4 regions of the Kitasatospora nipponensis genome follow, and region 3 is predicted to be linked to each of the others. Evidence: riboswitches for the same ligand, from Rfam matches in the RefSeq annotation. Region 3 holds a riboswitch; each other region holds the start of a gene.
What was found. Region 3 has a riboswitch for S-adenosylmethionine ahead of ABD323_RS21760 (aminotransferase class V-fold PLP-dependent enzyme). Riboswitches for the same ligand answer to the same signal wherever they lie in the genome.
Positions count from the first base shown of each region.

Region 1 (7,280 bases), on a different contig from region 3:
TCCCGCACGCCGGGGCACGTCGTGCCACGTCGGGCCACGGGCCGCCACGTCCCACCGGCGCCGCGACCGCACCCGCCAACGCCGACAGGGCGGCCTCCCGGAGGAGGCCGCCCTGTCGGACGATCAGACCAGCTGGTCCCGAATCAGCGATTCAGGATCAGAAGTCCATGTCACCGCCCGGCATGCCGCCGCCGGCGGCCGCGGCGGCCTTCTCCGGCTTGTCGGCGATGACGGCCTCGGTGGTGAGGAAGAGCGCCGCGATGGAGGCGGCGTTCTGCAGCGCGGAGCGGGTGACCTTCGCCGGGTCGATGATGCCCGCGGCGATGAGGTCGACGTACTCGTTGGTCGCGGCGTTCAGGCCGTGGCCGGCGGGGAGGTTGCGCACCTTCTCCACCACGACACCGCCCTCGAGGCCGGCGTTGATCGCGATCTGCTTGATCGGGGCCTCGAGCGCCACGCGCACGATGTTGGCACCGGTCGCCTCGTCGCCCTCGAGCTCCAGCTTGTCGAACGCGACCGAGGCCTGCAGCAGCGCCACGCCACCACCGGCGACGATGCCCTCCTCGACGGCCGCCTTCGCGTTGCGAACGGCGTCCTCGATGCGGTGCTTGCGCTCCTTGAGCTCGACCTCGGTCGCCGCGCCGGCCTTGATGACGGCCACGCCGCCGGCCAGCTTGGCGAGGCGCTCCTGGAGCTTCTCGCGGTCGTAGTCCGAGTCGCTGTTCTCGATCTCGGCGCGGATCTGGTTGACCCGGCCGGCGACCTGGTCGCTGTCGCCGCCACCGTCGACGATGGTCGTCTCGTCCTTGGTGATGACCACCTTGCGGGCGGTGCCCAGCAGGTCCAGGCCCGCGTTCTCGAGCTTGAGGCCGACCTCCTCGGAGATCACGGTGCCACCGGTGAGGATGGCGATGTCGCCGAGCATGGCCTTGCGGCGGTCACCGAAGCCCGGGGCCTTGACGGCGACGGACTTGAAGGTGCCACGGATCTTGTTGACCACCAGGGTCGACAGGGCCTCGCCCTCGACGTCCTCGGCGATGATCAGCAGCGGCTTGCCGCTCTGCATGACCTTCTCGAGGAGCGGGAGCAGGTCCTTGACGGAACCGATCTTGGAGTTGGCGATCAGGATGTACGGGTCGTCGAACGACGCCTCCATCCGCTCCAGGTCGGTGGCGAAGTAGGCCGAGATGTAGCCCTTGTCGAAGCGCATGCCCTCGGTGAGCTCGAGCTCCAGACCGAAGGTGTTGCTCTCCTCGACGGTGATGACGCCTTCCTTGCCGACCTTGTCCATGGCCTCGGCGATGAGCTCGCCGATCTGGGTGTCGGCGGCCGAGATGGAGGCGGTCGAAGCGATCTGCTCCTTGGTCTCCACGTCCTTGGCCTGGGCGAGCAGCTGGTCCGAGACGGCCGCGACGGCCTTCTCGATACCGCGCTTGAGCGCCATCGGGTTGGCGCCGGCCGCGACGTTGCGCAGGCCCTCGCGAACGAGCGCCTGGGCCAGCACGGTGGCGGTGGTGGTGCCGTCGCCCGCGACGTCGTCGGTCTTCTTGGCGACCTCCTTGACGAGCTCCGCGCCGATCTTCTCGTAGGGGTCCTCGAGCTCGATCTCCTTGGCGATGGAGACGCCGTCGTTGGTGATCGTGGGGGCGCCCCACTTCTTCTCAAGGACGACGTTGCGGCCCTTGGGGCCCAGCGTCACCTTGACGGCGTCGGCAAGCTGGTTCATGCCGCGCTCAAGGCCGCGGCGAGCTTCCTCGTCAAACGCGATGATCTTGGCCATCGGAAGTGGTCCTCCAGGACACGGTCGACTGCTCGGACCAGAGGTGCCCGCGACGGACGGCCCTGGTATGCGGGGGTCCTGTCCCCTACCGCTCCCGGGGGCCTCACCGGCCGGTCCGTTTGTCACTCTCAAGCTGAGAGTGCTAACGCCAATGATTAGCACTCTCGCATGGCGAGTGCAAGCTCTATGGGGCAACGCGCCAGAACGGCGGCAGGCCCGCACCGGGTCCCCAGCGGGGACGGGTGCGGGCCTGCGCCGAACAGAACCGACCAGCTCAAGGCCGAGCCGAGGCTCCGAGGTTCGGAAAGGTCAGACCGCCGCGCGGACCATGTCCGCCTGCGGGCCCTTCTGCCCCTGGGAGATCTCGAACTCGACCCGCTGGCCCTCCTCGAGGGTGCGGTAGCCGTCCATCTGGATCGCGCTGTAGTGGACGAACACGTCCGCACCACCGTCGACCGCGATGAAGCCGTAGCCCTTCTCCGCGTTGAACCACTTGACGGTGCCCTGAGCCATTCCGAACTCCCCTAGTGCTGTGCTGGCCCTTCACGTGCCCGCAGGTCGCGGGCCCGGGTCTGGTCGGACCGCTCCGAAGGAAACCCCCCTGGGCGCGATCCTTTACGCCGCACCAGCCCACCCCCGAGCGCCAGTTGGCGCTGGCGAAGCAGGCGAGTGCGTCGACCGCGGCTGAATGTATCCGCATCGGCGCCCTCTGCAACAGGCCCACTCACCGCAAATTCGGTCGGGCCGCTAAGGGATATGCGGGGAGGAATGCGACAGAAGTCTGCATTCCGGCCGGGACATAGCGGACGAAAACCGCGAATTGTCCAAAGAATTCTGACGAGTCGCCGACAGGCCTCGGAGGAGAGCACGGAAGCCATGTCTCATGGGACGGACACCACCCTATGCCCTGCCGGCGACCGGCTCGGACCGCGCGCCCCGCGCGGGGCCTCCGGGCCCCGGACGCCCCGCAGGGCGCCGCACCGGCCGGCCGGTGGGCCGGATGGCACGACGCCCTGCGGGGGTCGTGAACGGGGCGCTGTGCCCCGGGGACTGAGTCCTCGTCAGCAGCCGCCGGCCACGGCCGGGATGATCGAGACGCTCGCGCCGTCCGCGATCTCGGTGGCCAGCCCCTCGGCGAAACGCACGTCGTCGTCGTTCACGTAGACGTTCACGAAACGGCGCAGCTTGCCTGCGTCGTCCAGCACGCGGGCGCTGATTCCGGCGTGGTTCTTCTCCAGGTCGGCGATGACCTCGGCCAGGGTGGCGCCCTCGGCACTCACCTCGGCGGATCCGCCGGTGTAGGTGCGCAGGATGGTCGGGATGCGGACGGTGGCACTCATGGGGGATCTCCTCGTTTGCAAACTTTGCAAAGCTGGTCAGGACGCCGGCGGACAGCCCGCTGCCCGCAGCGTCGAAACGGGGCGGCCGACGGTCAGGAGGACGCCAGGCCGGCGGCCCGGAAGGACTCCAGGGTCGGCCGGATGGTCGTGGTCAGCCCGGCGTCCGAGACGGCGTCCAGCGTCTTGAGACCGTCCCCGGTGTTGATCGCCACCGTCTCCTTCGAGGGGTCCAACTGACCGCTCTCCACCAACTTCTTCAGCACGCCGATGGTCACGCCACCGGCCGTCTCGGCGAAGATGCCCTCGGTGCGGGCCAGCAGCCTGATCGCCTCGACCACCTCGGCGTCGGTGACGTCCTCGACCGCGCCCCCCGTGCGCCGCGCGATGTCCAGCACGTACGGTCCGTCGGCCGGGTTGCCGATCGCCAGCGACTTGGCGATGGTGTCCGGCTTGACCGGGCGGATCACGTCCAGGCCGGCCTTGAAGGCCGTGGAGACCGGCGAGCAGCCGGCCGCCTGGGCCCCGAAGATCCGGTAGGGCCGGTCCTCGACCAGGCCCAGCTTGATCAGCTCCTGCAGGCCCTTGTCGATCTTGGTCAGCTGGGAGCCCGAGGCGATCGGGATGACCAGCTGCTCCGGCAGCCGCCAGCCGAGCTGCTCGCAGATCTCGTAGGCCAGCGTCTTGGAGCCCTCGCCGTAGTACGGGCGCAGGTTGACGTTGACGAAGCCCCAGCCCTCGCCGGCCGGGTCGCCGATCAGCTCGGAGCAGAACCGGTTCACGTCGTCGTAGTTGCCCTCGATGCCGACCAGCTCGCCGCCGTACACCCCGGCCATGACGACCTTGCCCTGCTCGAGGTCGTGCGGGATGAAGACGCAGGACTTGAACCCGGCCCGGGCGGCCGCCGCGCCCACCGCGCCGGCCAGGTTGCCGGTGGAGGAGCAGGAGAGCGTGGTGAAGTCGAAGGCCCGGGCGGCCTCGATCGCGCAGGCCACCACCCGGTCCTTGAAGGAGTGGGTGGGGTTGCCGGAGTCGTCCTTGACGTGCAGCTGAGCGGTGAACCCGAGCTCGCGGCCCAGGTTGTCGGCCTTGACCAGCGGGGTCCAGCCGGGGTTCAGGTTGGGCTTGCCGGCCACGTCCGCGGGCACCGGCAGGAGCGGGGCGTAACGCCAGATCGAGGCCGGGCCGGCCTCGATCCGCTTGCGCAGCTCGGCCGCGTCGTAGCCCTCGAAGTCGTAGGCGATCTCCAGCGGGCCGAAGCACTCCAGGCACGCGAAGCTGGGACCGAGGGGGAACCGGGTGCCGCACTCACGACAGGACAGCGCGGTGGCGGGTCCGAGGTCGACGGTGGTCGAAGCAGGGGTAGCGGTAGCCATGATGGCGGAGGCCTCTCTCCTCATCTTCCCCGTGACGCGGTCGCGCCACAGGCCGGAATTGGCACCTGTCCCGCCGGGCCGAAGGCGCCGGACGAGAAGGTTGCCGGGACGTCGACGGGCCGTTCCCTCAGTCCCTCTGGATGAGCTCTGTGAAGTTGTGGTCCTGCTCGGCGACCGACCCCGGCGTGCGAAGGTCTGATCGCGGTACGAAGACTGTATCCGAAGGCCGGGACGCAGACCCCGGGTGTCCGCAACGCGAGACGCTTTCTACAAGGAGTGAGATCTTGCCTGCCGAGCCGAACCCCGCGCTCCTTCCGGAGGCCGCCAGCTGGCTGAGCCGCCGGTCCTGGACCGCGGCCGAACGACCCGTGACCGACCTGCTGGCCGCCAAACGGGCGGCCGGGGCGGCCGGCACGGTCAGCGTGGTGCTGCCCGCGCTGGACGAGGAGTCCACGGTCGGTGAGATCGTCCGGGTGATCCGCCGCGAGCTGATGGAGCGCCTGCCGCTGGTGGACGAGCTGGTGGTGGTCGACTCCGGCTCCGCGGACCGCACCGCCGAGGTGGCGGCCGCCGCCGGCGCCCGGGTCGTGCACCGCGACGCGATACTGCCGCGCCTGCCGGCGGTGCCCGGCAAGGGCGAGGTGCTCTGGCGCTCGCTGCTGGTCACCCGCGGCCAGATCGTCTGTTTCGTCGACGCCGACCTGCGCGAGTTCGACCCCGTCTTCGTCTCCGGGATCGTCGGCCCGCTGCTCACCGACCCCGCGATCCAGCTGGTCAAGGCGATGTACGACCGTCCGCTGGAGACCGACGGCGCGGTGGTGCCGGCCGGCGGCGGACGGGTCACCGAGCTGGTCGCCCGGCCGCTGCTCAACCTGCACTGGCCGCAGCTGGCCGGCTTCGTGCAGCCGCTCGGCGGCGAGTACGCGGCCCGCCGCTCGCTGCTGGAGCGGCTGCACTTCCCGACCGGCTACGGCGTGGAGCTGGGCCTGCTGGTGGACGCGCTGGAGCTGGTGGGCCTGGACGCACTCGCCCAGGTGGACGTCGGCGTGCGCCACCACCGCCACCAGGACGGTCAGGCACTGGGCCGGATGGCCGCGACCATCTACCGCACCGCACTCGAACGGTTGGACCGCACCCACCGGTTGAAGGCCTCCGACGACCTGGCCCGCCCGGTGCTGACCCAGTTCTCCCGCTCCGCGCGGACCAGCGGTTTCATCGCCCACAGCCACCCGGTGACCGCCGTGGAGCGCCCGCCGATGATCGAGCTGCCGGAGTACCCGACGTTTGGCACCGGTGGACCACGGCAAGGTTGAAGACATGGCCGATCTCACGAGTGCTCGTGTCCTGGTGGCTTCCAACCGGGGTCCGGTCTCCTTCAGCAGCGGGCCCGACGGGTCGCTGACGCTGCGCCGCGGCGGCGGCGGGCTGGTCTCCGGGCTCTCCGCGATCGACGATCCGAACGCCGTCTGGGTCTGCGCGGCCCTCGGCGAGGCGGACCGCGCGGCCGCCCGGCGCTCACCGCAGGGGCGGCTGGACCGCGGCGGCTTCGACGTCGGCCGGCAGGCCGTCCGGATGCTGGACATCGATCCCGAGATCTTCGACCTGGCCTACAACGGCGTGGCCAACTCCACCCTCTGGTTCGTCCACCACCTGCTCTACGCCACCCCGACCTCGCCCGCCTTCGACGCCGGGTTCACCAAGGGCTGGGCCGCCTTCGAGGCCTACAACGCGGCCTTCGCCCGGGCACTGGCCGACGAGGCGGCCCCGGGCGCGGCGGTGCTGGTGCAGGACTACCACCTCACCCTGGTCCCCGCGCTGCTGCGCGAGCTGCGCCCCGACCTGCGGATCGGCTACTTCCTGCACATCCCGTGGGCCCCGGCCGACTACTTCCGGCTGCTGCCGGACGCGGTCGCCGAGGCGGTGCTGACCGGCGTGCTGGGCGCCGACCGGGCCGGCTTCCACACCCGGCGCTGGGCCGAGGCCTTCGCCGACTGCTGCGCGACGGTGCTCGGCGCCACCGTGGCGGGCCGCGGGGCGGGCGACGGCGCCGAACTCACCGTCGAGTACCGCGGGCGGACCACCCGGCTCGGGGTGCACAGCCTCGGCGCGGACGGCGAGTTCCTGCGCGAGCGGGCGCAGCGCCCGGACGTGGCGGAGCGGCTCGCGGCGCTGCGCGCCCAGGTGGGTGACTGCCGCACCGTGGTCCGGGTGGACCGCACCGAGCTGAGCAAGAACATCGTGCGCGGCCTGCTGGCCTACCGCCAGCTGCTGCGCGAGCGGCCGCAGTGGCGCGGCAAGGTGGTGCACATCGCCTTCGCCTACCCCTCGCGGCAGGACCTGGCCGAGTACCGCTCCTACACCCAGGAGGTGCGCCGGCTCAGCGCGCAGATCAACGAGGAGTTCGCCACCGACTCCTGGCAGCCGCTGATACTCCAGGTCGAGGACGACTTCGCCCGCTCGCTGGCCGCCTACCGGCTGGCCGACGTGGCCCTGGTCAACCCGATCCGGGACGGCATGAACCTGGTCGCCAAGGAGGTCCCGGTGGTCTCCGACCGGGGCTGCGCGCTGGTGCTCTCCCGGGAGGCCGGGGCCGTCGCGGAGCTGGCCGAGGACGCCCTGGTGATCAACCCCTACGACGTGTCGGCCACCGCCGAGGCACTGCACCGGGCGCTGAGCATGCCGGCCGACGAGCGCACCGAGCGCACCAAGCGGCTGGCCGCCGCGGCGACCGCGCTCTCGCCGCAGCAGTGGTTCCTCGATCAGCTCGCGGCGCTCAGCGCCCCGTAG
Region 1 is NZ_BAAALF010000044.1:17,295-24,574, forward strand. It holds gene groL (chaperonin GroEL) at 158-1,780, opposite strand; gene ABD323_RS15170 (cold-shock protein) at 2,090-2,293, opposite strand; gene ABD323_RS15175 (MoaD/ThiS family protein) at 2,842-3,120, opposite strand; gene thrC (threonine synthase) at 3,213-4,493, opposite strand; SAM riboswitch class I at 4,511-4,640, opposite strand; gene ABD323_RS15185 (glucosyl-3-phosphoglycerate synthase) at 4,778-5,806, shown strand; gene ABD323_RS15190 (alpha,alpha-trehalose-phosphate synthase (UDP-forming)) at 5,811-7,280, shown strand; gene otsB (trehalose-phosphatase) at 7,253-7,280, opposite strand, start outside.
Region 1: another riboswitch for S-adenosylmethionine. It lies ahead of thrC (threonine synthase); the one in region 3 lies ahead of ABD323_RS21760 (aminotransferase class V-fold PLP-dependent enzyme).

Region 2 (7,280 bases), on a different contig from region 3:
GAAGGGTGGGCCGAGCGGGCGGCCGAGGGGCGGGACGGTCGCAGGCGGCGTCAGCGCACGCCCGCGGATGGGGTCAGCGACCGGCGCGACAGCTCGTCGCCGTCACGCGGCGCAGGTCGATGTGCCTGCGAGTCACCAGAAATCCAGCCATGCGGGCACTATGCGTGGTGATCGGCCCGCGCGTCAAATCCCTGTTCGAACCGCTGCGCCGGCGGCTGCCCGCCGCCGTGAAGCCGCCCGTCAGCACGGCCCGTTCGGGGTGCGGACCAGCAGGAAGGCGGTGCGCCGCCGCAGGGTGAATCCGATCGACTCGTAGAGCCGGATGGCGCGGGCGTTCGCGGCCGCGGTGTGCAGGAACGGGGTGTCCCCGCGGTCCCTGATGCCCGCCGCCACCGCGCGGACCAGCCGGGTGGCCAGCCCCCGGCCACGGTGGTCCGGGTCGGTGCAGACCGCGCTGATCTCCGTCCAGCCCGGCGGCCGCAACCGCTCGCCGGCCATGGCGACGAGCCGCCCATCGTGCCGCAGGCCCAGGTACCGGCCGAGCTCGATGGTGCGCGGCAGGAACGGGCCCGGCTGGGTACGGGCGATCAGGTCGAGGATCTCGGGCACGTCGTCGGGGCCCAGGTGCACCGCCTCCGGCGCCGGCTCGGCCCGCAGTGCGGTGTCGACCAGTTGGACACCGGCGATCAGGTCCACGACCTGCCACGCGTGCGGTGGCGTGGTCGTCCCACTGACCGGGGTGAGCGTTCCCGGTCCGACCAGGGCGGCGAGGTCCTCCCAGGCGCGGGGGTCCTGCGGATCGGCGAGGGCGGTGAACGGGGAGACGTCCGTCGGGTAGCGGGCGGCCCGGCCGACGCGCTCGGCGAACCGGGCGTGCGGGCCGGTGAGCGCGGCCCAGGAGGGGTTGTCCAGGAGGTGCGGCGCGAGCGGGCACGCCGACTGCGGAGGGCGGGTACTGGTAGGCATGCTGACGCTCCGTCAGGAGTTGGTGCTCGGCAGGCCGGGCGAGTTGACCTGCGAGGCGACGGGGGCGAAGTCACCCGGGGCGTTCCGGGGCACGCCACGACGCGGGTGGCCATGGACGGGGAGAGCACGCCGCGGAAGGCGTGCGTCAGGAGGCCGTCAGCCCCGACAGAGGGCGCTGCTGACCCGGAGCAGGTCGATGTGGCGACTCAGGAACGCCGCGGCGCGACCGTGGCGGCGCCATGCGGCCATCCCCGGACCTGCGTACATCGCCGTCACCGTCGCCGTTCCGCCCGCAGCGGGGCCTCGCACTCACCGAACCGAATCTCCTTCGGTCGCTGGTCGGTCAAGGTAGGCGCACCGCGCGAGGAATGTCAACGCCCCGACGGTCGTGGCCCAAGTGCCTTGACCGGCAGGCCTGCTGAATCGCTGTTCGGCCTGTTCAGGATTGTGCCGAACGCCGGTGTCGGGTTACGGTGCAGCCAGGTCATGAGTGTCAGCGTCAAGCCCTGGCTTGCTGCACGGCAACCCTCCTCCAAGCGGCGGGGTGCTCCAGGTGACGACCAGGCGGTGCCGAGGACGGTGCCGCAAGCGCGGGCTCGCGGTGGCGAGCGGATCGGGACGGAGGTGACGGCGGTGCGGCAGACCCCTGAGCGGTTCGCGGTCATCACGGTCGACGCCCGGTGCCGGGTCACCACCAGGTACTCGCGGCGTCACATCGATCTGCAGCGGGTCGCCACCGCGCTCTGTCCGGCGTAGGCGTACGCCCTGGTGCGGCCCGTCGGCACGTCCCGGCCCGCCGCCTAGCCCGCACCCCTGCCTACACCCGCACCCCCGCCCCGCCCGGCCTCAACCCGCCGTGCCAACTACCCGTGGCAGCGGCTTCGTTCGCGGTGCCACGTCGCCGGCCGAGCCGGCGGCGCGGGCCGGCGCGGGGACCACGCACGGGCAGCGCCGCGGCAGCGCGCGGGCCGTGCCGAAGCAGCCCGCGACAGCGCGGCGACAGCCCCCCGAACAGGAAGCGGAACACCCGTGCCCGACACCCCATCACCCCTGCACCTGGCCGTGGCCCTGGACGGCGCCGGCTGGCATCCCGCGGCCTGGCGCGAGCCCGAGGCGCGGCCCGACGAGCTGTTCACCGCCCGCTACTGGGCCGACCTGGTCACCGAGGCCGAGCGCGGCCTGCTGGACCTGGTGACCATCGAGGACTCGCTGGGACTGCAGTCCGCCCTCCCCCTCGAGCCCGACGAGCGGACCGACCAGGTGCGCGGCCGGCTGGACGCGGTCCTGATCGCCGCCCGGGTCGCACCGCTGACCCGGCGGATCGGCCTGATCCCGGCCGCCGTGGTCACCCACACCGAGCCGTTCCACCTCTCCAAGGCGATCGCCACCCTCGACCATGTGAGCTCCGGGCGCGCCGGGGTCCAGGTCAGGGTCTCCGGCCGCCCCGACGAGGCCGCGCACTTCGGACGCCGTTCGCTGCCACCCCTGCGGATCGAGGACCTCGACTCGCCGGCGCAGCGGGACCTGGTCCGGGACCTCTTCGCCGAGGCGGCCGACTACGTCGAGGTCCTGCGACGGCTCTGGGACAGCTGGGAGGACGACGCCGAGATCCGCGACGTGGCCACCGGCCGCTTCGTCGACCGCGCCAAGCTGCACTACATCGACTTCGAGGGCAGCAGGTTCAGCGTCCGCGGGCCCTCGATCACCCCGCGCCCGCCGCAGGGCCAGCCCGTCGTCGCCGCGCTGGCGCACCGCGACGAGCCCTTCCGGCTGGTCGGCCGCTCGGCCGACCTGGGCTTCGTCACCCCGCAGGACGCCGGGCAGGCCCGGTCGATCGTCGCCGACATCCGCGAGGCCCAGGCCGCCGCGGGCCGGGCCGACGAGACGGTGCACGTCTTCGGCGACCTGGTGGTCCTCCTCGACGACACGCCCGGCGCCGCCGCCGACCGCAAGGCCCGCCTGGACGAGCGGGCCGGCGCCGACCACCCCGGCGACGCGCTGTTCTTCACCGGCACCGCCGTCGAACTCGCGGACCTCCTGGAGGAGTTGCAGCGCAGCGGCCTCACCGGCTTCCGCCTGCGGCCGGCCGTCCTGCCGCACGACCTGGAGCAGATCACCCGCCGTCTGGTGCCCGAGCTGCAGCGCCGCGGCGCCTTCCGCACCGCCTACGAGGCGCCCACCCTGCGCGGGCTGCTCGGCCTGCCGCGCCCCGCCAACCGCTACACCTCCGTCTGAGCCGGAAGGACCGCACGCGCCATGAGCAAGCCCGTCAAGCAGATCCATCTCGCCGCGCACTTCCCGGGCGTGAACAACACCACCGTGTGGAGCGACCCGGCCGCCGGCAGCCAGATCGACTTCAGCTCCTTCGTCCACCTCGCCCGGACCGCCGAACGCGCCAGGTTCGACTTCCTCTTCCTGGCCGAGGGGTTGCGGCTGCGCGAGCAGAACGGGGAGATCTACGACCTGGACGTGGTGGGACGGCCGGACACCTTCACCGTGCTGGCCGCGCTGGCCGCCGTCACCGACCGGCTCGGCCTGGCCGGGACCATCAACTCCACCTTCAACGAACCCTACGAGGTGGCCCGCCAGTTCGCCTCCCTGGACCACCTGTCGGCCGGGCGCGCGGCCTGGAACGTCGTCACCTCCTGGGACGAGTTCACCGGCGAGAACTTCCGCCGCGGCGGGTTCCTGGCGGAGCGGGACCGCTACCAGCGGGCCCGCCAGTTCCTGGCCGCGACCTGGGAGTTGTTCGACTCCTGGCGGGGCGACGAGATCGTCGCGGACAAGGCCTCCGGCGTCTTCCTGGGCGACCCGCGGGCCGGCCGGTTCGAGCACCACGACAGCCAGTTCGACATCACCGGCCGGTTCACCGTGCCGCGCAGCCCGCAGGGGCGACCGGTGGTCTTCCAGGCGGGCGACTCCGAGCAGGGCCGGGAGTTCGCCGCCTCGTCCGCCGACGCCATCTTCAGTCGGCACGGCACGCTGGAGGCGGGCCAGGCCTTCTACGCCGACGTCAAGGCACGCCTCGCCCGCTACGGCCGCTCCCCCGACGCCCTGAAGATCCTGCCCGCCGTCACCTTCGTCCTGGGCGACACCGACGCCGAGGCACAGCAGAAGGCCGAGCTGATCCGCCGTCAGCAGGTGAGCGGCCAGAGCGCGATCAAGCTCCTGGAGCAGCTCTGGAACCGTGACCTCAGCGGCTACGACCCCGACGGTCCGCTGCCGACCGTGGACCCGCTGCTCGGCGAGCACACCGTCGCCCGCGGCCGGGCCTCGGTGCGGATGCACCGCGACCCGCTCGCCGTCGCCGACCAGTGGCGCGCGCTGGCCGAGGCCAAGAGCCTCTCGATCCGGGAGCTGGTCATCGAGGTCACCGGACGGCAGTCCTTCGTCGGCACCCCGGCGCACGTCGCCGAGGCGCTCAACGCGTTCGTGCAGGCCGACGGCAGCGACGGGTTCATCCTCGCCCCGCACCTGACGCCCGGCGGCCTGGACGAGTTCGCCGACACCGTCGTCCCGCTGCTCCAGGAGCGGGGGGTGTTCCGCACCGAGTACCAGGGCGACACCCTGCGCGACCACCTCGGGCTCGGCGAGCCTGCCCGGGCCCACACCGGCCCGGCCACCGCGTCGAACCCGCCCGCGTCCGTGCCCCACTGACAGGAACCCCGCCATGACCGACACCCCGCTCACGGTTCTCGACCTCGTGCCGATCTCCTCCGGTTCCACCGCGCCACAGGCGCTGCGCAACAGCATCGACCTGGCCCGGCAGGCCGAACAACTGGGCTACGCGCGCTACTGGTTCGCCGAGCACCACCTCAACCCCGGGGTGGCGGGCACCTCCCCCGCCGTCGTCCTCGCGCTCACCGCGGCCGCGACCTCGACCATCCGGCTGGGGGCCGGGGCGGTCCAACTCGGGCACCGCACCGCGCTGTCCACCGTCGAGGAGTTCGGGCTGCTCGACGCGCTGCACCCCGGCCGCTTCGACCTGGGCCTGGGCCGCTCCGGCGGCCGGCCCGCGCCGGCCGATCCTCAGGCACCGGCCGATCCGCAGGCACCGGCGGACCCGCGGCAGGCACCCGCCGACCGGGAACCCGCGCTGGTGGGCGCGGCGACCGCCCGGGACGGCGGCCGCACCCTGGGCGGCCTGCGGATCCCGGCCCGGTTCTCCTTCGCGCACCTGCTGGACTCCCCGCGCTTCGCCCTGCACCGCACCCTGCTCCAGCAGCCGGGGGCGGAGTCCCAGCCCTACGACGAGCAGATCGCCGACATCCTGGCCCTGCTGGCCGGCAGCTACGTCTCCGCCGACGGGGTCGAGGCGCACGTCGTGCCCGGCGAGGGGGCCGACCTCCAGGTCTGGATCCTCGGCAGCAGCGGCGGGATCAGCGCCGAGATCGCCGGCGCGGGCGGCCTGCGCTTCGCCGCGAACTACCACGTCAGCCCGGCCACCGTGCTGGAGGCCGCCGAGAGCTACCGTGCGGCGTTCACCCCCTCCGCCGACCGGGACCGCCCCTACCTCAGCGTCTCCGCCGACGTGGTCGTCGCCGAGGACGAGGCCACCGCACGGGAGTTGGCCACCGGGTACGGCCTGTGGGTGCGCAGCATCCGCAGCGGCGAGGGCGCCATCCGCTTCCCCACCCCCGACGAGGCCCGCGCACACGCCTGGACCGAGGAGGACCGGGCCCTGGTCGCGGACCGCACGGAGACCCAGTTCGTCGGCTCGCCCCGGCAGGTCGCCGACCAGCTGGAGACTCTGCGCGACGCCACCGGTGCCGATGAGCTGATCATCACCACCATCACCCATCAGCACCGGGACCGGGTCCGCTCCTACGCCCTGCTGGCCGAGGAGTGGGCCCGGCGATGACCACGCGCGGCCCCTGGCGCCACCCGGGCCGCTCCGCCACCGGGCCGGAAATGCAGTGGTGACGGCTCGTCAGCCCGACTACTCTCCCTGATCCATGACCGAGACCAGCCGCGAGCGACTCCGCGCCACCTTCACCGAGGACGCGGAGCTCTACGACCGGGCGCGCCCCGGCTATCCCCGCCGGCTGTACGAGGACCTGGCGGCCCGCACCACGCTCGGTCCGGGCCGCCGGGTCCTGGAGATCGGGTGCGGCACCGGCCAGGCGACGGTGCCGCTGGCGGCGTCCGGCTGCCGGATCACCGCCGTGGAACTCGGCCCGCAGATGGCGCGGGTGGCGCGGCGGAACCTGGCGCCGTACCCGAACGCGGAGGTCGTGGTCCGCGCCTTCGAGCAGTGGCCGCTGCCGCCGGAGCCCTTCGACCTGGTGTTCGCGGCGACGGCCCTGCACTGGGTCGACCCCGCGGTGCGCCTGGTGAAGGCGGCCGACGCGCTGCGCCCCTCGGGCACCCTGGCCGTCGTCTCCACCCACCACGTCAAGGGCGGCAGCGAGAACTTCTTCGCCCGGACCCAGCCCCTCTACGAGCACTTCGACCCGGCGACGCCGCCCGGCCTGCGGCTGTCCCCGGCAGCGGACATCGCCACGGGGGAGGCCGAGCTGGTCGCCTCCGGCCGCTTCGGCCCGGCGCGGATCCGCCGCTACGAGTGGGACCTGACCTACTCCACCCAGGCGTACCTGGAGGTGCTCCGCACCTACTCGGGGCACCGCGCCCTGCCCGCGCCGGCCCGCGAGGGGCTGCTGGCCGCCATCGCCGACCTGATCGACACCCGCCACGGCGGCCGCATCACCAAGCGCTACCTGACAGAACTCATGACCGCCGAACGCACCACCTGACGCCCGGGGCCCGGCCGGAGTCGGCCGAACGGAGGACCGCGCCGAGTGTCCTGCCCGGTTTGGCCCAGTCCGTCCGACGATAGTGCGGCATGACACGCACCAGAGCGGCCCTCGCCCTCGCCGCCGCCACCATGATCGTCAGCAGCCTTCCGGCCACCGCGGGCGCCACCGCCCTCACCGACGCCGGCCACAGCCGGCACGCCTGCGTCCGTTCGGCGCAGCCGCCCTCCGGGCCGGGCCGGACCGTGCTCGACATCGCCCGCCAGGGCAAGGAGCAGAACGACCTCAACTCGGTGACCCTCAAGGTCACCGAAGGCGGCCAGGACCTCCTCACCGACGCGCTCGGCGAGTCCATGACGGGCGTACCGGCCGAGCCGGGCATGCACTTCCGGTCCGGCTCGGTGGGCATCGCCTACATGGGCACGGTGCTGCTGCAACTGGTGGACGAGCACGTGGTGGGCCTGGACGACCCGATCTCGCGCTGGCTGCCGAACGTGCCGCACGCCGACCGGATCACCCTGCGGATGCTCGGCTCCAGCACCTCGGGCCTGCACGACTACG
Region 2 is NZ_BAAALF010000035.1:22,828-30,107, forward strand. It holds gene ABD323_RS12955 (GNAT family N-acetyltransferase) at 241-966, opposite strand; SAM riboswitch class IV at 1,449-1,563, shown strand; gene ABD323_RS12960 (putative leader peptide) at 1,600-1,722, shown strand; gene ABD323_RS12965 (LLM class flavin-dependent oxidoreductase) at 1,996-3,201, shown strand; gene ABD323_RS12970 (NtaA/DmoA family FMN-dependent monooxygenase) at 3,223-4,623, shown strand; gene ABD323_RS12975 (LLM class flavin-dependent oxidoreductase) at 4,637-5,827, shown strand; gene ABD323_RS12980 (class I SAM-dependent methyltransferase) at 5,922-6,719, shown strand; gene ABD323_RS12985 (serine hydrolase domain-containing protein) at 6,809-7,280, shown strand, end outside.
Region 2: another riboswitch for S-adenosylmethionine. It lies ahead of ABD323_RS12960 (putative leader peptide); the one in region 3 lies ahead of ABD323_RS21760 (aminotransferase class V-fold PLP-dependent enzyme).

Region 3 (7,280 bases):
ACGGCGGTGGGACGCCAAGGGACTGCTCCTTCTTCTGCCGGTCTCACCCGATCGGATGAGTGACCGGAAAAATAGGTTTGACGCCAGACCCTAGTGAAGATCACATCTTTGCGCCACTCCCCTGCCGCCATGAACTACCTTCGGCGGAGCGGCTTTCACCGACCCTTCACGCCGCGCGCGCCGGTCAGGTGCGAGCCAGCCGCTTCAGCAGCAGGACCGAGGCCACCGGGCGGGCGCCCGCCTTGCGCACGCCGTCGGCCACCTCCCGGTCCGCCGAGACCACCACCACCGGGCGCCCCTGCGGCTCGGCGCGGACCAACTGGCGGATCAGTTCGTCCGCGGTCTGTCCGGTCCGGCTGAACCGCACCCGCACCCCGCGCGGCGGCGCCATGATCACCGGCACGTCCAGGTCCTGCCCGTCGAAGACACAGGTCACCTCGGCCTGGGTGCGCTGGGCCAGCATCGCCAGACCGCCCAGCAGCCGCAGCCGCTGCTGCTCCAGCGGCAGGGTCGGGTAGCCGGTCTTGGTCACGTTGTAGCCGTCCACCACCAGGTGCACCTGAGGGATCGCCAGCAGCTGGTCGAGCAGCGCCGGGTCGTCCTCGGCCAACCCGCGCCGGGCCACGTCGTGCGGCGAGGCCGAACCGGGGACCACCGCGTCCACCAGGTCGGCCGGGTGCAGCTGGGTGACCGGCAGCGCCAGCTCGCGCTGCAGGCCCTGGGCCGACTGCAGCACGGTGTCCAGGAGCAGCCGCAGCCGCATGTCCTCCACGCTGCGCCCCTCGCGGACCGAGCGGCGGCTGGTCTCCAGCGCCGCCTCCAGCTCGGTCACCCGGTGCTTGAGCCGGCGGTTCTCACTCTCGGTGACGCCGCGCTCGGTGGCCGCGGCCGCCGCGGCCGCGTCCAGCTCGGCCGCCAGCTTGCGGCTCTCGGCCTGCGCCCGGCGGGTGTCGCTCTCCAGGCTGCGCAGCTTCTTGCGCAGCGTCTCCAGCTCCTTGCGGGACCCCTCGCCCTCGGCCCGCTGCCGCTCCAGGTCGTGGCGGGCGGCCGCCCACACCCCGGCCAGCTCCTCCTGGAGCTTCTCCACCAGCCGGGCCGCCTCGGCCGCGGCGTCCTCGGCGCCGGCCCGTTGGGCCTGCTCACCGGCCTCGGTGACCAGCTGCGCCCAGCCGCGCGGGCGCAGCAGGTAGGCGGCGGCGGCCACGTCCAACGGCTCGGCGGCCCCCGGGACCTGGCCGGCCTCCAGGGCCTTGACCAGGTCGGGCTGGCCCAGCCGCAGCCGGTCCGCTATCCGCAGCCGGAAGACCGGCTCGGCCTCCAGCGCGGCCGCCAGCGCGGTGCCGGCGTACTTGGCGCGCCGGGCCGGGGTGAACTTGGCGTACGGGCGCAGCGTGGTGGGCAGCTCGGTGACCGGCAGGCCACCGAGCGCGTCGGCGGCCAGGCCCACCACCCGGCGGCGCACGCCCTCCGGCAGCGGCCGGTCCAGCTGCTCGCCGGCGCCGGGCTCCTCGTCGAGCCGCCCGTCACCGTCGGCCGGCCCCTGGTCACCGGCCGGCCCGTCGTCCTCGGGCCGCCCGTCCCCGGGCTGCTCCGCGGCGTCCGGTCCAGGCGCGCCCAGCCCGTCGGGGCCGGGCTCGTCGACGGCGACAGCGGGCGGCTGCCCCTGCGGCTCAGCGGCCTCCCTCGCTGCGTCCATCGCGTCCTCGGCTCCGATCCTGGTCTGCGGGGCATCCCGGCCGGCGTCCGGCCACCCCTGACTCACCGCTCTGTGCAATTGTCTCGTGCGCGGCGTCCCGGGGACACCACGCCACTCGCCGGCACGCGTCGCCTCACCGCGCCGGCGCGACGCTCACCGCGCGGTCTCGGCGCCGTCGCCGCTCTCGGTGACCGCGGCGGCGTCCGCGTCCGGCCGGGCCACCAGCTCGACCTGGTCGACCGCGTTGCACCAGCGGCAGCGCACCGACTCCAGGGTCTCGGCCAGCACCTCGGTCTCCTCCACCGTCGGCTCGCCCGCCAGGTCCAGGTGCACGTACTCGACCACCCGCGAGGAGCGGGTCACGTCGAAGCGCGTCAGGTTGCCGCACAGGGTGCAGCGCCAGCGGGTCTCGGCGGTGGGCGCGGGGACGGTCATGAGGCGGGGTCCTCTTCTCTGGTCCGGGGTCCGGGCCGCTGCTGTGGCCAGGCCCCAAGCCTAGGCCCTGGGGCTGTGACACCCTCCACCGGATACCGGTTCCCACCTGCGCCGGGGCCGCTCGAACGCGCGCGCGGTAACCCGGTCGCAGCACAGCGCGGTGTCGCGGCCGGCCCGGCGCGGAATGGATCGGCGCATGACGATCCAGCAGCAGTCGCCGGCCGGCCCGGACACCGCCCCGCGGCCCGGCGGCGCCCCGGCCCCCCTGGTCAGCTACCTGCTGATCGTCGTCAACTGCCTGGTCTTCCTGGCCGGCCCGGACGGCGTCAACCCCTCCTACGGGGCGAGCACCGCGCAGCGGGCCTGCGCGGCGCAGCGCTACCAGCAGCGGTGGGGCGCGGTCCCCGCCGAGCTGCTGAGCGACCGTCCGCTGACCGCGGCGCAGCTGGCCCGGACGGCCCCCGCGGTGGCCGACTGCCCGGCCCGCGCCACGCCCGGCAAGATCCCGGTCCTGTCGGTGCTCAGCTCGCTCTTCGTGCACGGCGGCTGGCTGCACCTGCTCGGCAACATGCTCTTCCTCTATGTCTTCGGTCCCGGGCTGGAGGAGCGCCTGGGCCGGTTCCGCTTCCTCGGCTGCTACCTGGCGCTGGGCGCACTGGCCGCCTACGGCTACGCGCTCACGACCGCCGGCGGCGCCCAGGCGCTGCGGCCGCTGGTCGGCGCCTCCGGCGCGATCTCCGCGGTGCTCGGCGGCTACCTGCGGCTCTACCCCAGGGCCCGGGTCACCGCGCTGGTCCCGATGCTGCTCTTCCTGCCGCTGCGGCTGCCGGCCTGGCTGGTGCTCGGCCTCTGGTTCGCCGTCCAGTGGTGGTCGGCCGGCCAGGCCGCTCCGGGGGTGGCCTACCTGGCCCACGTAATCGGCTTCGCGGCGGGGTACCTGACGGTCTGGGCCGCCGCGGCCCGCGGCCGCCTGCCCGCCCGCCCCGACTCGGCGGCTGCCGGTGGCGCCGCCGGGCGCTGAGCCGGCCGGCACCCGCTGCCCCGCCTCCCCTCCACCAGTACGGTGGTCCCGACGTCCCCCGGCCCCAGGAGCCCCGCCATGATCACCGCCATCGTGCTCATCAAGACCAGCGTCGACCGGATCCCCGAGATCGCCGAGGCGATCGCCGCCATCGACGGGGTGAGCGAGGTCTACTCGGTGACCGGCGGCTACGACCTGGTGGCGATGGTGCGGGTGCGCCGGCACGACGACCTGGCCGACGTGATCCCCGGCCGCCTCAACAAGGTGCCGGGCGTCGAGCACACCGAGACCCAGATCGCCTTCCGCACCTACTCGCAGCACGACCTCGAAGCCGCCTTCGCGCTGGGCCTGGACGGCTGAGGGGCGGGCGGCCCACCACGGGCCGGCCGCCCCCGCCCGCCGCGTCAGCGCCGGGTGTCCGCCACGCAGCGCCCGCCCTCGTTGCGGTAGCTCCAACGCGCCCCGTCGGTGACCAGCTCGCGCACCGCGGTCAGGAAGCGGTCCAGGTGCTCGTCGGGGGTGCCGGCGCCGAAGCTGACCCGGATCGCGTTCAGGCTGCGCTCGCCGGGCAGCGAAGGCTCCGGCGCCCCGCACTCGGAGGGCGCCGCCTCCTCGCCCCCGAGCAGCGTGCGCACCAGCGGGTGCGCGCAGAAGAGCCCGTCGCGCACGCCGATGCCGTACTCGGCGGAGAGCGCGGCCGAGAAGTGCGAGCTGTTCCAGCCCTGGACGACGAAGGAGAGCACCCCGACCCGGGCCGCCTCGGTGCCGAACAGGCTCAGCACCCGGACCTCGGGGATCTGCGCCAGGCCCGCCTGCAGCAGGTCGATCAGCTGCTGCTCGCGGGCCTGCAGGGCGTCGAAACCGGCCTCGGTCAGCGCCCGGCAGGCGGAGGCGACGGCGTAGGCGCCGATCACGTTGGGCGAGCCGGCCTCGTGCCGGGCCGGTCCGCGCTGCCACTCGACGGCCACCGAGCCGTCCACCTCGCGGGCCACCGTGCGGCTCGCGCCGCCGCCGGCCAGGTACGGCTCGGCCGCGTCCAGCCAGTCGGCCCGGCCGGCCAGCACGCCCGCGCCGAAGGGGGCGTAGAGCTTGTGGCCGGAGAAGGCGATCCAGTCGACGCCGAGCTCGCGCACCGAGACCCGGTGGTGCGGGGCGAGCTGGGCGGCGTCCAGCACCACCCGGGCGCCGTGCCGGTGGGCGACCTCGGTCAGCTCGGCCACCGGCCACAGCTCGCCGGTCACGTTGGAGGCGCCGGTCACGCAGAACAGCCGCGGCCCCTCGGGGTTCGCCGCCAGCGCCTCGTCCAGCGCGGCGACCGCCTCGGCGTGCGAGCGCGGGGCCCGCAGGTAGCTGACGGTCAGGCCCTCGCGGCGCCAGGGCAGCAGCGAGGCGTGGTGCTCGGTCTCGAAGGCGAAGACCCGGGTGCCGGCCGGCAGCACGCCCGCCAGCAGGTTGAGCGAGTCGGTGGTGGCCCGGGTGAAGACCACCTGGTCGCCCTCGCGCAGGTCCAGGAACTCCTCGACGGTGCGCCGGCTCTGCTCGAAGAGGTCGGTGGATAGCTGCGAGAGGTAGCCGGCGCCGCGGTGCACGCTGCCGTAGTAGGGGGCGTAGGCGGCCACGTCGTCCCAGACCCGCTGGAGGGCCGGGGCGCTGGCGGCGTAGTCGAGCGCGGCGTAAACCACCTTCTCGCCGCTCACCAGCGGGACCTCGACGTCGGAACCGAGGACGGCGAGCGGGGCACAGACGGATGCGGAGACGACGGACATGGTGAGGCACTCCCTCGGGGGTTCTGGACCCCGGGAGTGCTGATGAGACACCGGTGGTCCGCGCTTGCCGGGCGAACCTATCGTCGCCTGGCCCGGTCTTCACCCAGGGCACCCCGCCACGGACGGAGGGTTGCCGGACAGCAAGCTGGGGCTTGTCGCGCTGTCACTCATGACCTGACGAAGACTGTAGGCACCCGGTCGAGGAGTGGTCAAATACCGTCCCGCCATTCGGACCAGTGGTGGGACGGCGGACGGCGCGACGGGCCGGCACCGATGTCCGGTGCCGGCCCGTCGGGGCTCGCTCAGCGCGCGGTGGCCTCGGCCCAGCGCTTGAGGGTGTCCTGCGCCGCGCCCGTGTCGATGGCGGCCGCGGTGCGGACCATCGCCGTCGCCAGCTGCTCCACCAGCGGGGCCTCGGTCAGGTCGAGCGCGACCAGGGCCGCCGCCGAGTTCAGCACCACGGCGTCGCGCACCGGGCCGCGCTCGCCGGCCAGCACCCGGCGGGCCACGTCCGCGTTGTAGCCGGCGTCCGCACCGCGCAGCTTCTCGAGGCCGACCAGCTCGATGCCCAGCTCACGCGGGTCCAGGGTCACCTCGGTGACCTCCCCGCCGCGCACCACCCAGACCTGCGAGGTGGAGCAGACGGTCAGCTCGTCCAGGCCGTCGTCGCCGCGGAAGACCAGCGCGCTGGAGCCGCGCCGCGCCAGCACGCCGGCGATCAGGCCCGCCAGCCGGGTGTCGAAGCAGCCGACCGCGTGCGCCGTCACCTTGGCCGGGTTGGTCAGCGGACCGAGGATGTTGAAGGCGGTGGGCACCCCCAGGTCACGGCGGGCGGGAGCGGCGTGCCGCATCGCGGGATGGAACCTGGCCGCGAAGCAGAAGGTCAGCCCGACCTCCTCGGCCACCTCCGCCACCCGCCGGGCGTCCAGGTCCAGCCGGATCCCCAGGCGCTCCAGCACGTCGGAGGAGCCGCTCGCCGAGGAGGCCGCCCGGTTGCCGTGCTTGACCACCTTGGCGCCGGCCGCGGCCGCGACGATGGCCGACATGGTGGAGATGTTGACGGTCTTCGCCCGGTCGCCGCCGGTGCCCACGATGTCCACCGCGGGTCCCGGGATGTGCAGCGGCTCGGCGTGGGCGTACATCGCCTCGACCAGACCCAGCACCTCGTCGACCGTCTCGCCCTTGGCCCGCAGCGCGACCATGAAGCCGGCCACCTGGGCCCCGCTGGCCTCGCCGCTCATGATCCGGTCCATCGCCCAGGCCGCCTCGGCCTGCGCGAGGTCGGAGCCGTCCAGCAGCGTGCTCAGGATGTCGGGCCAGGTGCTGACCACCTGCGCGGGGTCCTGACCGCCGTTCGCAGGGTTCACATTCACCATGGCCGACTCCAGCTCGCGTCCGTGTAGCGCCGAGGGGCCCGCGGCCCCGGAGAACGCTGCCAGCCTAGCGATCGGGCACCGGCCGCCGTCCTGCCCCGCGCGACCCTTCTCTCCTGCTGAGACGGCCCGCCCGCGGCCGTGTCCTCCCGCGTTCCGACCGGCGGGACGGACCTTGTCCGACCCTCGGGACGCCGTCGCGCGGGCCACCCCGGTGGGGCGACCCGCGCGGCGCGTCGTCGGCGCGGTCAGCGCGGGCGGTGACCCGCGCGGCGCGTCGTCAGCGCGAGAGGCTGCGCGCGCCGAGCCGGGCGCGCAGCAGGGTGGCGGTGGACTCGGCCAGCGCCATCGGGTCGACCGGGTGCGCGATGGCCGCGTCCGCCCGGCTCCAGGCGGCCAGCCAGCTGTCCTGCGGGCGCCCGATCAGCACCAGCACCGGCGGGCAGCCGTAGATCTCGTCCTTCACCTGGCGGGCCAGCCCCAGACCGCCGGCCGGGACGGCCTCGCCGTCCAGGATGCAGAGGTCGATCCCGCCCTTCTCCAGGGCGCGGAGCACGGCCGGGGTGGTCGCGCACTCCAGGTAGGTCAGCTCGGGCAGGTCGGCGGCGGGCCGGCGGCCGAGCGCCTCGGTGACCTGCGCGCGAGTGTTGCGGTCGTCGCTGTAGACGAGAACGGTGACTGTCTCGTCGCTCGTGTGCGTCATCGGCCCTGCTCCCAGGTGTTCAGACAAGGTGCCCCGCTCCGTCGCGAGCCTCCGCGGCAGGGCGGGGCGCGAATGTGATCCGGACCACGTCCACCACTTCCGGATGCTACTCCCGATCACCCGTCCCGGTGAGCGTGCGGCGCGATCTCTTCCGGATACCGTCGGTGGGCGGCCGACACGCGGCACCACCGCGGCGAGCCGACGGGGTGTCACCCACCCGGAGGAGTGGCCGTCACCCTCGGGGGCACAGACCACCCGTACGGCTCACCTCCTACCCCAGCCCGGC
Region 3 is NZ_BAAALF010000080.1:24,193-31,472, reverse strand. It holds gene ABD323_RS21785 (C40 family peptidase) at 1-18, opposite strand, end outside; gene ABD323_RS21780 (NYN domain-containing protein) at 185-1,696, opposite strand; gene ABD323_RS21775 (hypothetical protein) at 1,850-2,131, opposite strand; gene ABD323_RS21770 (rhomboid family intramembrane serine protease) at 2,328-3,152, shown strand; gene ABD323_RS21765 (Lrp/AsnC family transcriptional regulator) at 3,231-3,512, shown strand; gene ABD323_RS21760 (aminotransferase class V-fold PLP-dependent enzyme) at 3,557-4,918, opposite strand; SAM riboswitch class IV at 4,974-5,093, opposite strand; gene trpD (anthranilate phosphoribosyltransferase) at 5,221-6,294, opposite strand; gene ABD323_RS21750 (response regulator) at 6,572-6,994, opposite strand.

Region 4 (7,280 bases), on a different contig from region 3:
GCGGCGGCGGCACGGCCCACGGCGCCCTCTTGTGGCCCTCCGCCGCCAGCAACTGCTCCTCCAGCCGGTCGGCCAGCGCGCCCGCGGCCCGCAGCACCTGCGCCGCGCGCTCGTGCAGGCCGGCGAGTTCGGCCGGGCTCATCGCCGCGAGCAGGTCGCCGGCGCCGCTGGGGTGCCGGAAGCCGCCCTGCCCGAAGAGCCCGGAGGCGTCCAGCAGGTACCGGGCGCGGGCCAGCGAGTCGGGTGCGAGCAGGAGGAGTTCGGCCAGCTGCGCCGGTTCGGCGCCGGGGCCGAGCACCGCGACGCCCCGCGCGCAGCGCAGCGCGAGCGGGTCCATCCGGTGCAGGCAGTTCATCAGTCCGCGCCGGTAGCTCTCGCCCACCAGCAGCTCAGCCGGCCCGCCGTCGGCCACCGCCGCGGCACCGTGTACGGCGGCACCGTGCACCGCCGCTCCCGCCACCTGACGCTCCGTCGGCGCCCCCTGATCCTCCATCAGGGCCCGTACCAGCAAGGGGTTCCCCCCGGTCAGCGCGTGTGCCTGGGGGGTCAGCCGGGCCGCGGCCCGCGCGCCGAAGCGCTCGGTCAGCAGGTCGGCGACGAGCTCGACCGGCAGCAGTCCCAGCCGGACCCGCTCGTGGTGCGGCTGGCGGGCCAGCTCGACCTCGAAGAAGGGGTTGGGCGGGGTCATCGTCTCGCGCGAGCTGAGCACGGTGAGCACCCGGGCGCTGCGGGTGCGCCGCACCAGGTAGAGCAGGAACTCCAGCGACGGCACGTCGGCGTCCTGCCGGTCGTCCACCGCGATCAGCACCGGCGCGCGCTCGGCCAGCGCGAGGATCCGCGCGCAGAGCAGGTGCAGGGTGCGCTGGTCCAGCCGCGGCTGGTGCGCCGGCCGCGCCGGGTCCGGCTGGTCCGGCAGCTGCCACGGGTCGTCGGCGCCGAGCGTGAGACCGGCGCTCTGCAGCAGTTGCTGGACCAGCCCGAGCGGGAACTCGCGCTCCAGCGGCGAGCCGGTGGCGACCAGCACCTTGGCCCCCTGGTCGGCGGCCAACTCCGAGAAGGCGTCGAGCAGTTCACTGCGACCGCTGCCCACCGAGCCGTTCAGCGCGACCACGCCGCCGGCGCCGCCGAGGCAGCGGTCCAGCGCCTCGCGCAACCGGCCGAACTCGCGTTCGCGGCCCGGGGGCAGCGATCTGGGGACTTCGCGCGCGGCACGCGCGAGGATCGTGGACATCCGTACTCCTGGAACAGGGCGCACCGGTCCGGGGGCGCGTCGCTGCGCTCCCGCCGTGCGAAGGGCCGGACCTGACGGAACGTGAAGGTGAGGGGGGATCCCGCCCGCCCGGACCGCACTGGCCGGGGCGGACACACCCCGCGCGGCCGACGGCCTCGCGGGAGGGGTGGCCTCAGCGACAGAGGGAGCTGGCGTGCCGCAGCAGGTCGATGTCCAGCCTGGCCACCAGCCGGAGCCGGACAGCGAAACTCGCGCCGCTCGGCTGCTGCATGACCGTCTCCATCCCCGCCCCAGGACGTGCTGCGCTTGCGGCATGCGTTCGATGCCGCCCGGCTTATCCCCGGGGCACCCCACCGCAGAGGAGGGTTGCCAGTCAGCCGGCCGGGGCCCATGGCTGACATTCATCGCCGGTGCGAGTGTACGAACGCCGTGTCGAGCCCGTCAATCAGAGCGGCCTGACGCCGCGCCGGACCGGAACGCGACCCCACCTCCAGGCGAACACCAGGGGGACTCCAGGAGAACTGTTCGAGCTCCTCCCCAAGGGGCCACCGGTGCGGGCCCCTCCGCCCCCTCCCGGGGCCCGCCCGCTGCGGTTAGGGTGCCCGTCGAGCCCCGCCCACCTGCGGATCTCCCGCGCGGGCCACCCCGCCCCCGTGCCGTGACCCGACCGATCGGAGTCCCCCTGTGTCCAGCCTCTGGCCCGCCGGCCGCCGCCGTGTCCTGGTCGTCGGGATCGACGGCGTCCGCCTCGACCTGCTGCCGGAGCTGGCCACCCCGCACCTCGACGCGGTCGCCGCGGCCGGCTTCCTGGCCCCGGTGGTGGTGGACGAGGCGACCCCGACCATGTCGGGCCCGTGCTGGGCGACCGTCGTCACCGGGGTGACGGTGGCCAAGCACGGCGTCCTCGGCAACCACTTCGGCGGCCACCGCCTGGACGTCTTCCCGGACTTCACCACCCGGCTGGCCGCCACGCACCGGCGCCGGACCTTCGCGGTGGGCGGCTGGGAGCCGCTCTTCCTGGCCCGGCAGGGCGGCCCGCTCTTCGCGGCGCCCGGCCGGCTCTCCTACATCGCGCCGCTGGAGGACACCCCGCAGGCCTGGGAGGTCTGCGACGAGCGGGTGACCGCCGAGGCGGTCACCGTGCTGAGCGGGGACGACGACCCGCAGGCCACCTTCGTCTACCTCGGCGCGGTCGACGAGACGGCGCACTTCCTGGGCTGCGGCGAGGAGTACCGCGCCTCGATCCTGGCCGCCGACGCCCGGCTCGGACGCCTGCTGGCGGCCCTGCGCGAGCGGCCGAACCACGCCGAGGAGGAGTGGACGGTCATCGTGGTGACCGACCACGGCCACCTCGACCAGGGCGGCCACGGCGGGCGCAGCGAGCTGGAGCGCACCGCCTGGGTGGCGGCCAGCGGCCCGGGCCTGCTGCCCGGCGCGCCGGTGGCCGAGGTCCGCCACGTGGACGTGGCCGCCCACGTGTACGCCGCACTGGAGATCGTCCCCGACCCGCACTGGACGCTGGACGGCCGCCCCTTCACCCCCGCGCCCGTCGCGGCGCCCGTCCCCGCCGGGCAGCCGGCACCGGTCCCGGTCGGCTGACCGCCCCGTCCGCTACAGCGCCTTGACCAGCCGCTCGAAGGCCAGGTCGGGGCGCTTGGGGATGCCGAACCGCTCGTCGCCGTACGGGAACGGCGAGAGCTCGCCGGTGCGCGCGAAGCCGCGCCGCTCGTACCAGGCGATCAGGTCGGCGCGCTGGACGATCACCGTCATCTCCAGCTCCGCCGCACCCCACTCCTCGCGGACGTAGCGCTCGGCCTCGGCGAGCACCGCCCGGCCCACCCCGCCGCCCTGCTGCGCGGGCCGCACCGAGAACATGCCGAAGTACGCGCCGCCCGCGCCGCGCCGCTCCACCGTGCAGCAGGCGAGCAGTTCGCCGGAACGCTCGGCGAGCAGCACCTCGGTGTCGGTCCGGGCGAGCGTCTCGGCCACCGAGACGCTGTCGGTGCGCCGGCCGTCCAGCAGGTCCGCCTCGGTGGTCCAGCCGGCCCGGCTGGCCTCGCCGCGGTACGCGGACTCCACGAGGTCGACGAGGGCGGCGATGTCCTGCGCCGTCGCGGGGCGGAAGACCAGGTCAGAGGAGGTGTCTGCCATCCGTGCTACTCCAGGTGGGTGCGGGTGGGGCCGGGGACGTTCACGGCCCCACCCGCATGGTGCCACAGCGCCCGCACCCGACCCCCGGTCGAGAGGCCCTATCGCACTGCGCCGATCGGCGCGGCACGACACCCCGAACGGCGCACCCGATGTCGGGAATCGGTCGGGCACAGGCGAGGATGAGCGGGTGTCCGTCCAATTCGATCACCGGGGGAACTGAGCCGTCATGCACCCGCGCATCTTTGCGATTCTCACCGCATTCCTGCTCGGGGCTCTGGGCCTCGGCGCGGTGGCCGTCACGCAGTGGACCCCGCCGAGCGCGGCGCCCGCCGCCTCGGCCGGCGCACCCGCCGCGGCCGGCTCCACCGCCGCCCGCCCGGCCGTCGTACCGGGCGCCGGCTCGCCCTCCCCCACCGGCGACCCGGCGGTGTGGACCCGCAGCACCCTGCGCAACAAGCTGATGGCCGAGATGGACGCCACCGATCCCGGGGTGGCGCTGGCCGACCTCGACCAGATCACCAAGAAGCTCCCCTACACCGTCCGCTTCTGCCACCCGATCGCCCACGAGCTGGGCCACGCGGCGGTCAAGCGCTACAACCACGACTTCGCCAAGGTGCTCTCCTTCCCGCACGACACCTGCGCGGCCGGCTACCTGCACGGCGCGGTCGAGGAGATGCTGGCGGCCTCCAGCGACCCGGCCAAGGACCTGCTCAAGCTCTGCCAGCCCGCGATGAGCGGCCCGTGCGTGCACGGCGTGGGCCACGGCACCATGTTCGTCGCCAACCAGGACGTGGCCAAGGCCCGCGACCTGTGCAGCGAGTTCGGCTCGCAGAGCCGGATCGTCACCTGCTCGGAGGGCCTGTTCATGCAGCTCTTCGGCCCGGACGAGGAGGACGAGAAGGCCAAGGCCCTGGTGCCGGCCGACAAGCTGGCCGCCGAGCCGCTCTACCCGTGCCCCGAGCAGCCGGCCCTCTTCCAGTCCGCCTGCTACTTCTACGCGCCGACCTTCTACCTCTCCTCGCACGACTACGCCAACCACCCCGACGTCTACGCCCAGGCCCTCAAGTGGTGCCTGAACGCGCAGGCCACCGGGGGCGCGAACGACTGCAGCCGCGGGGTGGGCTCGCGCACCATGAAGTACAACCTGGACCGCGAGGACTGGGTCGGCCAGCAGTGCGCCAGCGCCGCCGACGGCTGGCAGCGCAAGGCCTGCGTGGACGGCATGGTCAGCTACTACACCGTCAACTACACCGACGCGGGCGCCTCCCAGCGCCTGTGCGCCAAGCTGACCAACCAGGAGATCGCCCGGGACTGCCGCTCCTCCGCGCACCTGTCCGGCTCGCTGGACTGACCGGCCGCCCACCCGCCCCGCGCCCGCGCCGGGCCACCCCCGCACCCCCTCACGACGCCGTCGCCCACGCCCGGGCGGTGGGCCGGTGGCACCGGCGACGTACCATCGGCGCCATGCCCGAGCAGCCCTTTCGCGACGCCGCCCACCGCACCGCCGACCTGGTCGCCGACTACCTGGCGGCGGTCCCGACCGGTCCGGTCTGGCAGCCGATGGACCCCGCTGCGCGCCAGGCACTGCTGACCGCGCCCCTGCCGCACGCCGGCCGGCCGCTGGACGAGCTGCTGACCGCCGTCGCCGCCGACGTGCTGCCCGCGCCGATGGGCAACGGGCACCCGCGGTTCTTCGGCTGGGTGAACTCCGCCCCCGCCGAGGCCGGGGTGCTGGCCACCCTGACGGCCGCCGCGATGAACCCCAGCTCGGCCGGCGGCGACCACGCGGACGTCCACCTGGAGCGCACCGTGGTGCGCTGGATCGCCGAGCTGGTGGGCTTCCCGCACCCGCCCGGCGGCGGCCTGCTGACCTCGGGCACCTCGATGGCCACCATCGTCTGCCTGACCGCCGCCCGCGGCCGGGCGGCGGCCGCCGCGGGCTGGGACGTGCGGGCCGACGGCCTGGCCGGGCTGCCCCCGCTGGTGGGCTACGTCAGCGGCGAGACGCACTCCTGCGTCCGCAAGGCCGCCGAGCTGCTGGGCCTGGGCAGCCGGCAGCTGCGGGTGCTGGCCACCGACGCCGAAGGGCGACTGGATCCGCGGGCGCTGCGCGCGGCGGTCGCCGAGGACCGCGCGGCGGGGCGGCTGCCGTTCCTGGTGGTGGCCTCGGCCGGGACGGTGAACACCGGCGCGGTGGACCGCTTCGAGCCGATCGCCGACGTCTGCGCCGAGCAGGGCCTGTGGCTGCACGTGGACGGCGCGTACGGCGCCTTCGGGGTGCTGGACCCGCAGATCGCGCACCGCTACGCCGGCCTGGCGCGGGCCGACTCGCTCGCCCTGGACCCGCACAAGTGGCTCGGCGTCCCGGTGGACTGCGGCTGCGCGCTGGTGCGCGACCCGCAGGCGCTGCGGGAGACCTTCAGCCTGGTCCCCGCCTACCTGCGCGACGAGGAGGGCGACCAGCTGGGCTGGTTCTCCGAGTACGGCACCGAGCAGACCCGTCCGTTCCGCTCGCTCAAGGTCTGGGCAACCATCGCGCACCGCGGCCGGGACGGCATCGCCGCCGACATCGCGACCTGCACCCGCCTGGCCCGCCGGCTCGGCGAGCTGGTCGGGGCGGATCCCGCGCTGGAGCTGATGGCGCCGGTGGAGACCTCGATCGTGGCCTTCCGGGCCCGCCCGGCGGGCCTGGACGCGGCCGCCCTCGACGCCCTCAACCAGGCGCTGCCGGCGGCCGTGCAGCGGCGCGGCCGGGCCTTCCTGACCGGCACCGTGCTGGGCGGGCACGAGGCGGTCCGGGCCTGCCTGCTGAACGCCACCACCACGGAACGCGACCTGGACGTGCTGCTGGCGGAAGTCCGGGCGGCGGCAGCCGAACTGACTACCCGCCAGTAGCACCGGTCGTCCCGGACCGGCGCCACTGACCAGGACTGTTACCTGCCCGGCAGACATTTACCAGTCGGTCATAACGCATTCGTGATCGTGAAACACCGGTCCGTCATCGTGAGGGCATGACTCAATCGACTTCCTCGGCCCAGCAGCCGGCCGCGTCGGCCGCCACCGCCACGGACGCCCGCCGCCCCTCGCGCGCCGAGCGGCGCCGCGCCAGAGCGGGCCACTGGCGGCGCGAGAGCGTGGAGCTGGCCGCCGCCTTCCTCGCGGTCTGCGCCGCCGACCTGATCGCCAACGTCGTGGTGCACGGGCACCAGGGCCCGGTGCTGCTGGCCGGGTCCGCCGCCGCACTGATCGCCACGGCGGTGTTCCACTCCTGGTGGGCCCACCGGCGGCCGCACGCCGCGCCGGGCCCCGATCCGCTGCCCGACGAGGGGCCGGCGGCCACCGGCCTGCCGCAGGAGACCCGGCTGTGGCGGCTGCGGGCCACCGTCTCGGACGCCCCGGGGAGCCTGGCCACCATCTGCTCGGCCCTCGCCGAGCTGCGGATCAGCATCATCTCGCTGCAGACCCACCCGCTGCCGGACGCCACCGTGGACGAGTTCCTGCTGCGGGCCCCGCGCTCGGTGCCCCGCGACGAGCTGGCCGGCGTGGTCGCCCGGGCCGGCGGGCGGGACATCTGGACCGATCCGGCCGACGCGCACGACCTGGTCGACGTGCCCACCCACGTGCTGGGCCTGGCCACCCGCACCGCGCTGGACGCCGCCGAACTGCCGGTCGCGCTGCGCCGGCTCTTCGGCCAGGTCACCATCCGCCAGTTCCCCGCCGCCGCCACCGGCCACGGCACGGAGCCGCTCGCGGATCGGGTCGCCCCCAGCCTGCGGGGCCACCTGATGCGGCTGGCCGCCCCCGGCGGCGAGCTGATCGAGCTCTCCCGCCCGCACCTGCCCTTCACCCCCACCGAGTTCGCCCGGGCCAAGGCCCTGGTCGAGCTGGACGCGGTGCT
Region 4 is NZ_BAAALF010000224.1:27-7,306, forward strand. It holds partial or broken gene ABD323_RS35650 (AAA family ATPase) at 1-1,231, opposite strand, end outside; SAM riboswitch class IV at 1,529-1,640, opposite strand; gene ABD323_RS35655 (alkaline phosphatase family protein) at 1,916-2,830, shown strand; gene ABD323_RS35660 (GNAT family N-acetyltransferase) at 2,843-3,382, opposite strand; gene ABD323_RS35665 (hypothetical protein) at 3,609-4,733, shown strand; gene ABD323_RS35670 (pyridoxal phosphate-dependent decarboxylase family protein) at 4,847-6,277, shown strand; gene ABD323_RS35675 (GNAT family N-acetyltransferase) at 6,394-7,280, shown strand, end outside.
Region 4: another riboswitch for S-adenosylmethionine. It lies ahead of ABD323_RS35650 (AAA family ATPase); the one in region 3 lies ahead of ABD323_RS21760 (aminotransferase class V-fold PLP-dependent enzyme).